Regions from separate parts of the Alicycliphilus sp. T452 genome, predicted to be linked through region 3. Evidence: predicted binding sites of a transcription regulator. Region 3 holds the regulator's gene; each other region holds the start of a gene.
The links. Region 3 encodes HrcA, which represses chaperone genes, less so after heat shock. Its sites were predicted from a motif close to TTAGCACTCNNNNNNNNNGAGTGCTAA; they were not measured.
Positions count from the first base shown of each region.

Region 1: a site for HrcA is predicted at 1,886-1,912, ahead of groES (co-chaperone GroES). Genes of this name have one in related genera too.
Region 2: a site for HrcA is predicted at 1,202-1,228, ahead of rpoH (RNA polymerase sigma factor RpoH). Genes of this name have one in related genera too.

Region 1 covers NZ_JBTNEH010000005.1:61,990-65,307, reverse strand. The annotation lists gene metK (methionine adenosyltransferase) at 1-646, shown strand, start outside; gene ACX12L_RS05930 (bifunctional nicotinamide-nucleotide adenylyltransferase/Nudix hydroxylase) at 764-1,840, shown strand; gene groES (co-chaperone GroES) at 1,993-2,283, shown strand; gene groL (chaperonin GroEL) at 2,381-3,318, shown strand, end outside.
Region 2 covers NZ_JBTNEH010000002.1:107,337-110,654, reverse strand. The annotation lists gene ACX12L_RS02105 (Bug family tripartite tricarboxylate transporter substrate binding protein) at 1-92, opposite strand, end outside; gene rpoH (RNA polymerase sigma factor RpoH) at 235-1,170, opposite strand; gene ACX12L_RS02095 (HD domain-containing protein) at 1,561-2,253, shown strand; gene ACX12L_RS02090 (TolC family protein) at 2,509-3,318, opposite strand, start outside.
Region 3 covers NZ_JBTNEH010000005.1:245,162-248,479, forward strand. The annotation lists gene recN (DNA repair protein RecN) at 1-748, opposite strand, end outside; gene ACX12L_RS06835 (NAD kinase) at 751-1,647, opposite strand; gene hrcA (heat-inducible transcriptional repressor HrcA) at 1,676-2,680, shown strand; tRNA gene ACX12L_RS06845 (tRNA-Ile) at 2,733-2,809, shown strand; gene ACX12L_RS06850 (hypothetical protein) at 2,844-3,318, shown strand, end outside.

The DNA.
Region 1 (3,318 bases), 180 kb from region 3:
CAAGCCGCACTCGATCGACACCGTGGTGCTTTCCACCCAGCACAGCCCCGACCAGAGCGAGAGCGCCACGAAGATGAAGGCCAGCTTCACCGAGGCCATCATCGAGGAGATCATCAAGCCCGTGCTGCCCGCCGAGTGGCTCAGGGACACCAAGTACCTCATCAACCCCACGGGGCGCTTCGTCATCGGCGGCCCGCAGGGCGACTGCGGCCTCACGGGCCGCAAGATCATCGTGGACACCTACGGCGGCGCCTGCCCGCACGGCGGCGGCGCGTTCAGCGGCAAGGACCCGACCAAGGTGGACCGCAGCGCCGCCTACGCCGCGCGCTACGTCGCCAAGAACATCGTCGCCGCGGGCCTGGCGCGCCAGTGCCAGATCCAGGTGGCCTACGCCATCGGCGTGGCCCGGCCCATGAACATCACCGTGTACACCGAGGGCACGGGCGTGATCCCTGACGAACGCATCGCCCAGCTGGTGCACGAGTATTTCGACCTGCGCCCCAAGGGCATCATCCAGATGCTGGACCTGCTGCGGCCCATCTACGCCAAGACCGCCGCCTACGGCCACTTCGGCCGCGAGGAGCCCGAGTTCACCTGGGAACGCACGGACAAAGCCCAGGCGCTGCGCGCAGCGGCCGGGCTGTAAGCCCGGCGTTTGCACCAGCAAACCCTGGGCTTTGGGGCGTAGCTCATATCGCGCAGCGATGTGAGCAAAGACCACAAGGCCGCCGCACCCCCTCCGCCATTGACACGCCACCTCCCCATGTACGACGCCGCCGTCCTGATCGGACGCTTCCAGCCCGTGCACAACGGCCACTTGGCGCTGCTGCGCGAGGCCCTGGCCCGGGCGCGGCAGGCCGTCGTCGTCGTGGGCTCGGCCTTCCAGGCGCGCACGCCGAAGAACCCCTTCACCTGGCAGGAGCGCGCCCAGATGCTGCGCGCCGCCCTGCCCGAACCCGAGCGCGCGCGCCTGACCGTGCTGCCCGTGCGCGACTACTACGACGAGCCGCGCTGGGCCGAGGCCGTGCGGCAGGCCGTGGCCCAGGCCACCCCGGCCCGGGCGCGCCTGGCCCTGGTCGGCCACTTCAAGGACAGCAGCAGCGGCTACCTGCGGGCCTTTCCCGGCTGGGAGCTGATCCGCATGGAGCGCCAGGGCGCGATCGACGCGACCGCCATCCGCGACGCCTACCTCGGCGCCAGCGCCTCCACGCCGGAGGCGGCGCTGGCCCCATGGGCGCCCCACATCCCGGCGGCGACGCGCGCGTGGCTGGAGCAATTCGCGCACACGGCGCACTACCCCGCCCTGCAGGAAGAATGGCGCATGCTGCGCGCGTACCGCGACAGCTGGGCCGGCGCGCCCTACCCGCCGGTCTTCGTCACCGTGGACGCGCTGCTGCGCTGCCGGGGCCGGGTGCTGCTGATCCGCCGCGCCCACGCCCCCGGCAAGGGCCTGTGGGCCCTGCCCGGCGGCTTCGTCGAGCCGCGCGACACGCTGTGGCAGTCCTGCCTGCGCGAACTGGCCGAAGAAACCCACTGCCCCCTGCCCGAGGAACGCCTGCGCCAGGCGCTGCGCGCGGTGCGCGTGTTCGACCACCCCGAGCGCAGCCAGCGCGGGCGCGTCATCACCCACGCCTATTTCTTCGACCTGGGCGGCGACGCCCTGCCCGAGGTGCGCGGCGGCGACGATGCGGCGCATGCCCAGTGGGTGGCGCAGGAGGATCTGGCCGGCATGGAAGACCGGTTCCACGACGACCACTGGCACATCATCGGCCAGCTCCTGGCCCCGGGCCAGGCCGCATCCACGCCGGCCGCGGACGTGCGGCAGCGCCAAACCCCCTGACTTTCTGGGCCCAGGCCCTTGAAATGGGGAAAAACGGCTTTATTATTAGCACTCGTAAGTGTCGAGTGCTAACAACACCGCCCTACCCCTCAGGCAGCCCGTATGGGCTGCTGTCGTTACCACCCTTTGTTTGTGCATCGCAAGGAGATCCTATGAACCTGCGCCCTCTCGCCGATCGCGTGATCGTCAAGCGCCTGGAAAACGAAACCAAGACCGCCTCGGGCATCGTGATCCCCGACAACGCCGCCGAGAAGCCCGACCAGGGTGAGGTGGTGGCCGTCGGCCCCGGCAGGCTGGACGAGGACGGTGACCGCATTGCCATGAGCGTGAAGGTGGGCGACCGCGTGCTGTTCGGCAAGTACAGCGGCCAGACCGTGAAGATTCACGGCGACGAGCTGCTGGTCATGAAGGAAGACGATCTGTTTGCCGTGGTCGAGAAGTAATTCCCTTCCCATACCAGACCATCAATTTTCATAGCTGCTGACGCTTTATACACAAGCCTTGGCAGCCCGTTTGACCCAAAATCCGTAGGAGCCACACATGGCAGCAAAAGACGTAGTTTTCGGCGGCGAAGCCCGCGCCCGCATGGTTGAAGGCGTGAACATCCTGGCCAACGCGGTCAAGGTGACCCTGGGCCCCAAGGGCCGCAACGTGGTGCTCGAGCGCTCGTTCGGCGCCCCCACCGTGACCAAGGACGGCGTGTCCGTGGCCAAGGAGATCGAGCTCAAGGACAAGATCCAGAACATGGGCGCCCAGCTCGTGAAGGAAGTGGCCTCCAAGACCAGCGACAACGCCGGCGACGGCACCACCACCGCCACCGTGCTGGCCCAGGCCATCGTGCGCGAAGGCAGCAAGTACGTGGCCGCCGGCCTGAACCCCATGGACCTCAAGCGCGGCATCGACAAGGCCGTCACGGCCCTGGTGGAGGAGCTGAAGAAGGCCTCCAAGGCCACGACGACCTCCAAGGAAATCGCCCAGGTGGGTTCGATCTCCGCCAACTCCGACTCCAGCATCGGCGAAATCATCGCCAACGCCATGGACAAGGTGGGCAAGGAAGGCGTGATCACCGTCGAGGACGGCAAGAGCCTGAACAATGAGCTGGACGTCGTGGAAGGCATGCAGTTCGACCGCGGCTACCTCTCGCCCTACTTCATCAACAACCCCGAGAAGCAGGTCGCGCTGCTGGACAACCCCTTCGTGCTGCTGTTCGACAAGAAGATCAGCAACATCCGCGACCTCCTGCCCACGCTGGAAGCCGTGGCCAAGGCCGGCCGCCCGCTCCTGATCATCGCCGAGGAAGTCGAGGGCGAGGCCCTGGCGACCCTGGTGGTGAACACCATCCGCGGCATCCTGAAGGTCGTGGCCGTCAAGGCGCCTGGCTTCGGTGACCGCCGCAAGGCCATGCTGGAAGACATCGCCATCCTGACGGGCGGCAAGGTCATCGCCGAGGAAGTGGGCCTGTCGCTGGAGAAGGTGAC
Region 2 (3,318 bases), on a different contig from region 3:
GGCGCGGCGCTCTTGTCGGCCACGGCGGCGCCGCAGGCCGAAGCCAGGGCCAGGGCAAGCAGGCCGCGGCGGGCGGGGGAATGGCGGAACATGGGGGGAACCTCCTGATCGGGGCCGGGCGGGCGGCGCTGCGCCCGCCGGCATGAAAAAGCGCGCGGCCCACTCGGGCCGCGCGCCTCGATTATCCGCCTGTACGCCCCGTGCACACGCACTGGAAGCCAGGCAGGGCAGGGGTCAGGCGTGCTCGACCAATGCCTTCTTCATCTTCTTCATCGCAGCCACCTCGATCTGGCGTATGCGCTCGGCGCTCACGCCGTACTCGGCGGCCAGCTCGTGCAGCGTCATGCCGCCCGAGCCGTCGTCGTTCACCTGCAGCCAGCGCTGCTCCACGATGCGGCGGCTGCGCGCGTCCAGGCTGGCGAGCGCCGAGGTGATGCCGTCGGTGGCCAGCGCGTCGCGCTGGCGCGACTCGATCATGGCCGTGGGCTCGTGGGCCGTGTCGGCCAGATAGGCAATGGGGCCGAAGGCCTGCTCGCCGTCGTCCGACGGGGCGGGGTCCAGCAGCACGTCGCCGCCGGCCAGGCGCGTCTCCATCTCGATGACCTCCTCGCGCTTGACGTTGAGCTGCTCGGCCACCATGTCGATCTCATGGTCGGACAGCGTCTCGCGGTGCGTATCGGCGTCGATGGCGTCGGCCTTGAAGCCCTGCTTCATGGAGCGCAGGTTGAAGAACAGCTTGCGCTGGGCCTTGGTGGTCGCCACCTTGACCATGCGCCAGTTCTTCAGGATGTACTCGTGGATCTCGGCCTTGATCCAGTGCATGGCGTAGCTCACCAGGCGCACGCCCTGGTCGGGATCGAAGCGCTTGACGGCCTTCATCAGGCCCACGTTGCCCTCCTGGATCAGGTCGCCATGCGGCAGGCCGTAGCCCAGGTACTGGCGCGAGATGGACACCACCAAGCGCAGGTGCGAAAGCACCAGGCGGCCTGCGGCCTCCAGGTCGTTGTCCTTCTTGAACTGCTGCGCATAGCGCTGCTCCTCCTCCAGAGTGAGCAGGGGCAGGCGGTTGACGGCGGAGATATAGGCATCCAGGTTGCCCAATGGCGGAACCAGCGCCCATGGGTTCGCGGGTGCTAGCGCCGTCGTGGCAGATGCAGACTGGAATGCCATGTCAGTGGTCCTTTCTTGCATGGGGTTTATATTAGCACTCTGTTGGAGGGAGTGCTAAAACCAAAGTTCCCTGGATATGGATAAGGACGAAGCGGCCGTTCATGGTGTCGATTTCCGCTGAGTTTTGTACTTTTTTCACTGAGTTTTGTACTTCTGCCGTGTGTCGTGATGTCGCTAACTCTATGAATTTCAAGGGTTTTTTTGATGACTCAGCTCAATGAATAGTGTTTTGCTTAAATTTTGAGCAAATTTCCAAGGCACCTCTAGCCTTGAGACTCCTTTGGCTGCTTTGGTTCGGGGGCGGGTCAGGCCGGGCTAGCCTTCAGGAAACCAAGCCTAGGAACGTGGGGTGCAGGCGAATATGTTGGGGTCGGGCTTGGCTGGATAGGGTTGTGGCGCCTGAACCGGGCCACAACAAGGGGCGGTGGTGCTTGTGATGAAGATGGCGGCGAGCCGCAGTGCTCTCGCGCGTGGGGGCGTGCAAGCCCCGATTTCGGTCGCACACCAAGGCGGAGATCATCGACGCTAGGGTTTACTGCCCCGATCTTTCTGCTCATCGGCGCTGCATACGCCCACGATCTAGGCATGACCATCTTCCCCGGCGAGACAGAACGTTTGCTTGGGTCAATGGGCCTGACACAAACCCCGGGATGGGAGACGGACGAGCGGCTTCAACGCCACCTGCGGCAAGAGCACTCCAAGCGGGGCGGTGAATACATCCGAGAAAACGCTGATGTGCTCAGGGTCCCGACGAGCCTGACTGGCGCGCTGGACATGATGATGAGAGCTCACAACATGGCCATCCCCGAGCTCGAAGAAGCCAGGGAGCCATACGCTGCTCAGGAGCGTGAGCTCGACGTTCGACAGCTTGCTGCCATCGTGTGCACCGGCGATGCCCTTGAGTACAGCGACACGCGTGTCATGGAGGGGGTGCTTGATCGTATCGGGAGACTCATTATTCGCAGACAGGAGTTGCTGGCGAGCGCGTGCCGCACCCCTTTGCAGCGCCTGGCAACTGGTCGAACTGAGTTGGCGCGCATGCGCGATCTGGAGGCCTGCGCCCTGGCGACTGAGTATCAGTAGCAGCCACCCCAGCACGAGAGTCACTGCGACGATGGACAGCCACAGGATCAGCAGATCACGCCGAACAGAGAGTCGCAGTGACAGGTCAGCTTTCCTTTGACATAAGACATCTGAGATGTGGGAGCGGACGTCGATGGCCTTCATCACCATGCCGTAGGGGCAGAGTCTGCACCAGGCTCGACATCATTGCGACGCCCCCCAAAGAGGCTGCGATTGGGGACAGCAGACGCAACAGTGTTGTTACTCTAATAGCGCTCAATTTGCCACAGTGCTTCGTGATCTATGCCACATCGCATGCGCGTCGATGCGCACCAGCATTGCAGCCTGCAGCGCATCTACCCGCGCCTGTGTTTCTGCCAGGCGAGCCTGCCGCAGACTGCGCAGGGACAGCAGGTATTCGCCGAGCGAAGCTTCGCCCAGTTCCCACGCCCGGCGCGTGCGGGTGTTGGATGCGGTCTGTGCGGCCAGCGCCTGCTGGTGCGACTGCCACTGTGCACGTTTACTTTGCGCGGCTTGGACGGCAAGCCATGCACCTTGCTCTATGGCGCGCCGCACATCGGCCGCCTCGGCTTCGGCGGCTGCGGCATTGGCGCTCTCCGTGGCGGCCCGGGCACTGCGGTAGTCCATGCCGAAGGGAACGGAAAGCACTAACCCCACGACGCGTTCGGTGCCGCCACGATCGGACAGGACGCGCACGCCCACGGTAGGGTCTGGCGTACGTTCGGCGCGCGTGCGTTCGGCCACTTTCAACAGGCGCGTAGTTTCGCCGTTGGCCATCGCGATCTCGGCGCTTTCCTGGACGATGCGCGCCTGCCAGGCCTGCGGGCTGTCGGGCAACTCTTGAGGCTCGGGCAATGCCGCCGCAGCGAGGGGCACGGTGATTTCCGGGAACCCCAGGGCCAAGGCCTGCCGGGCCGCCAGCGCCGCGTCGCGCGCCATCAGGGTCTGCGCGGCCTGGGTTGCGAGCTCGGCGTCCAGCACGTCCATCTCGCGCCGTGCTGCATCGCCCAGGGCCACGCGGCGGACCAGGACGTCGCGTTCGCGAGAGAGTAGTTGATCCTGCGC
Region 3 (3,318 bases):
GGTGCTGCGCCTGCGCCAGCGCGGCCAGCGCGCCGCCGGCCTCGTCGTCCTGCAGCGCGGACAGCGCGCCCTGGGCGTTGTCGAGCAGGGCCTGGGCGTTGGACAGGCGCGCGTGCTCGGCGTTGAGCTCGTCCCATTCGCCCTCGCGCGGCGCGAGTTTGTCCACCTCGCCGATCTGCCACTGCAGGCGCTCGCGCTCCTGCTGCAGCGTGTCCTGCGCCTCGCGCGCGTGCGCCAGCGCCTTCTGCGCGTCGCGCCAGCCGGTCCACAGCGCGGCCAGCGGCTCGGCCTGCGCGCCGGCGTAGGCGTCGAGCAGGCCGCGCACGGCGTCGGGCCGCGTCAGGCTCTGCCAGGCATGCTGGCCGTGGATGTCCAGCAGGTGCTCGCCCAGGGCGCGCATCTGCGCGGCCGTGGCCGGTATGCCGTTGATCCACGCGCGGCTCTTGCCCTGCAGGTCCACGGTGCGGCGCAGCAGCAGCGCGTCGTCGTGCGCAAAGCCGGCTTCATGGAGCCAGGCGCCGAGCGCGGCCGGGCCGGTGTCGAACTCGGCGCAGATGTCGGTGCGCTGCGCGCCCTCGCGTATCACGCCGGTGTCGGCGCGCGCGCCCAGCAGCAGCTGCAGGGCGTCGATCAGGATGGACTTGCCCGCGCCGGTCTCGCCGGTCAGCACCGTGAAGCCGGCGTGCAGGTCCAGGTCCAGCGCCTGCACGATCACGAAGTCGCGCAGCGCGATCCGTCTCAGGGCCATGGTCAGGAGCCTCCCTCGTTCCAGCGCAGCTTCCTGCGCAGGGTGGAAAAGAAGCTCCAGCCGCGCGGGTGCAGGAAGCACACCCGGTGGGCAGAGCGCCGCACCAGCACGCGGTCGCCATGCTGCAGCGAGGCCAGCGACTGCATGTCGAAGTTGGCGCTGATGTCGCGCCCGCCCGCCACCTCGATGGCGATCTCGGAGGTGTCGGACAGCACGATGGGCCGGTTGGACAGCGTGTGCGGCGCGATGGGCACCAGCACCCAGCCCGGGATCGACGGGTGCAGCATGGGCCCGCCGGCCGACAGCGCATAGGCCGTGGAGCCCGTGGGCGAGGCGACGATGAGGCCGTCGGCGCGCTGGTTGGAGACGAACACGCCGTCCACCTCCACCCGCAGCTCCACCATGCCCGAGGTGGATCCGCGGTTGACCACCACGTCGTTGAGCGCCAGGGCCTCGAAGACCGATTCCCCGCCGCGCTCCACGCGCGCCTGCATCAGCGGGCGCACGTCCTCCTCGTAGTCGCCGTGCAGTATGGGGGTGAGGACGTCCTGGTAGCCCTGCAGCGGAATGTCGGTGATGAAGCCCAGCCGCCCCTGGTTGATGCCCACCAGCGGCGTGCCGTAGGCGGCCAGCCTGCGGCCCACGCCGAGCATGGTGCCGTCGCCCCCCACGACCACGCACAGGTCGCAATGCTGGCCGATGCCGTCCACGTCCAGCGTGTGGTAGCCGGTGAGGCCGGTGCTCGCCGCCGTCTCGGTCTCCAGCGTCGGCTCGCACTCCTGCTGGGCGATGAACCGGGCGATGCTCTCGATGATCTGCCGCGAACTGTCCGATGCCGCACCGGCGGCAGGTACCTGGTATTTGCCTATCACGGCGACGCGACGGAAGATGGGCTTCATGCGGAAATTACATCATTAAAATGGTTCGATGCTTGATGACCGCTCCAAGTTGTTGCTCAAGGCTTTGGTCGAGCGCTACATCGCCGACGGGCAGCCGGTGGGCTCAAGAACCCTGTCGCGGGCATCGGGCCTCGAATTGTCGCCCGCCACCATCCGCAACGTGATGGCAGACCTTGAGGAACTGGGGCTTATTGCCAGCCCCCACACCTCGGCCGGCCGGGTGCCCACGGCCAAGGGGTACCGGCTCTTCGTGGACACCATGCTCACCGCGCAGCAGGAGCAGCTGCCGGCCCTGCAGATCAAGCCCGAGCAGCCGCAGAAGGTGATCGCCAACGCAGCGCACCTGCTGTCCAGCCTGTCGCAGTTCGTGGGCGTGGTCATGGCGCCGCGCCGCACCTCGGTGTTCCGGCACATCGAGTTCCTGCGGCTGTCGGAGCGGCGGCTGCTGGTGATCATCGTCTCGCCCGATGGCGACGTGCAGAACCGCGTGCTCTTCACCGAGTCCGACTACACCCAGTCCCAGCTGGTGGAGGCCGCCAACTTCCTCAACGCCCACTACGCGGGCCTGGCCATGGAGCAGGTGCGCGAGCGGCTCAGGCTGGAGGTGGACAAACTGCGCGGCGAGATCGCGGCGCTGATGCAGGCCGCGGTGAACGCGGGCTCGCAGGCGCTGTCCGAGTCGCAGGAAGAGGTCGTCTTCTCAGGCGAGCGCAACCTGCTGGCCGTGAGCGACTTCTCCGGCGACATGGGCCACCTGCGCCGGGCGTTCGACCTGTTCGAGCAGAAGACCCAGATCCTGCGGCTGCTGGACATCTCCAGCCGCGCCGAGGGCGTGCGCATCTTCATCGGCGGCGAAAGCCAGGTCGTGCCCTTCGAGGAGCTGTCCGTGGTGAGCGCGCCGTACGAGGTCGACGGCCAGGTGGTCGGCACGCTGGGCGTGATAGGCCCCACGCGCATGCCCTACGACCGCATGATCCAGATCGTGGACATCACCTCCAAACTGGTGTCCAACGCCCTGAGCCACCACAAGTAGCACATACAATAGCCGCCGCTGTCCCGCCGACGAGGCGCGGGCGACGCATCCCGGGGCGTTAGCTCAGTTGGTTAGAGCAGAGGACTCATAATCCTTTGGTCGTTGGTTCAAGTCCAACACGCCCTACCAAGTTCCATGCGGTGTAGCGCTCATTTCATGGTGCATGGGCTTCTACATTTCGGCTGCAGTTTCTACAATTTCCGTTGGTTTTAGGGAATGTATGCAACTCACTGAGCCGGAATCGCTGGAGCATCTCAAAGAAAAATCGCCCATTTGGTACGCGCTCAGCACGGCTGGGTCATACCTTGTGGGAGACTTTTTCACAGCCAGCTATTACAAGGAAAGCCTGTCAATGGCAGCAGCAATGTTGCCACTCCATCGGCCAATGCTTGAAGCCGAACACAAGCGCAGGCAGTCAATCGACTCGGCGGTCCTTGAGCGTGCAGTCAATCGGGCTGAGGAAACCAGCCGTTGGGCCCGGAAGATGGAAGGTGAGGGGTACCACACGATGTTCAGTCACGTGTTCCTCAGTTTGTGGGCTGTACAGGAAGCCGGGGTTGAAAACCTGATTGCCGCTATGGTCCGGCACAACCGCCAGGCCGCGGAGGTGGCGATTTCCAAGCTCAAACCTGGAAAGG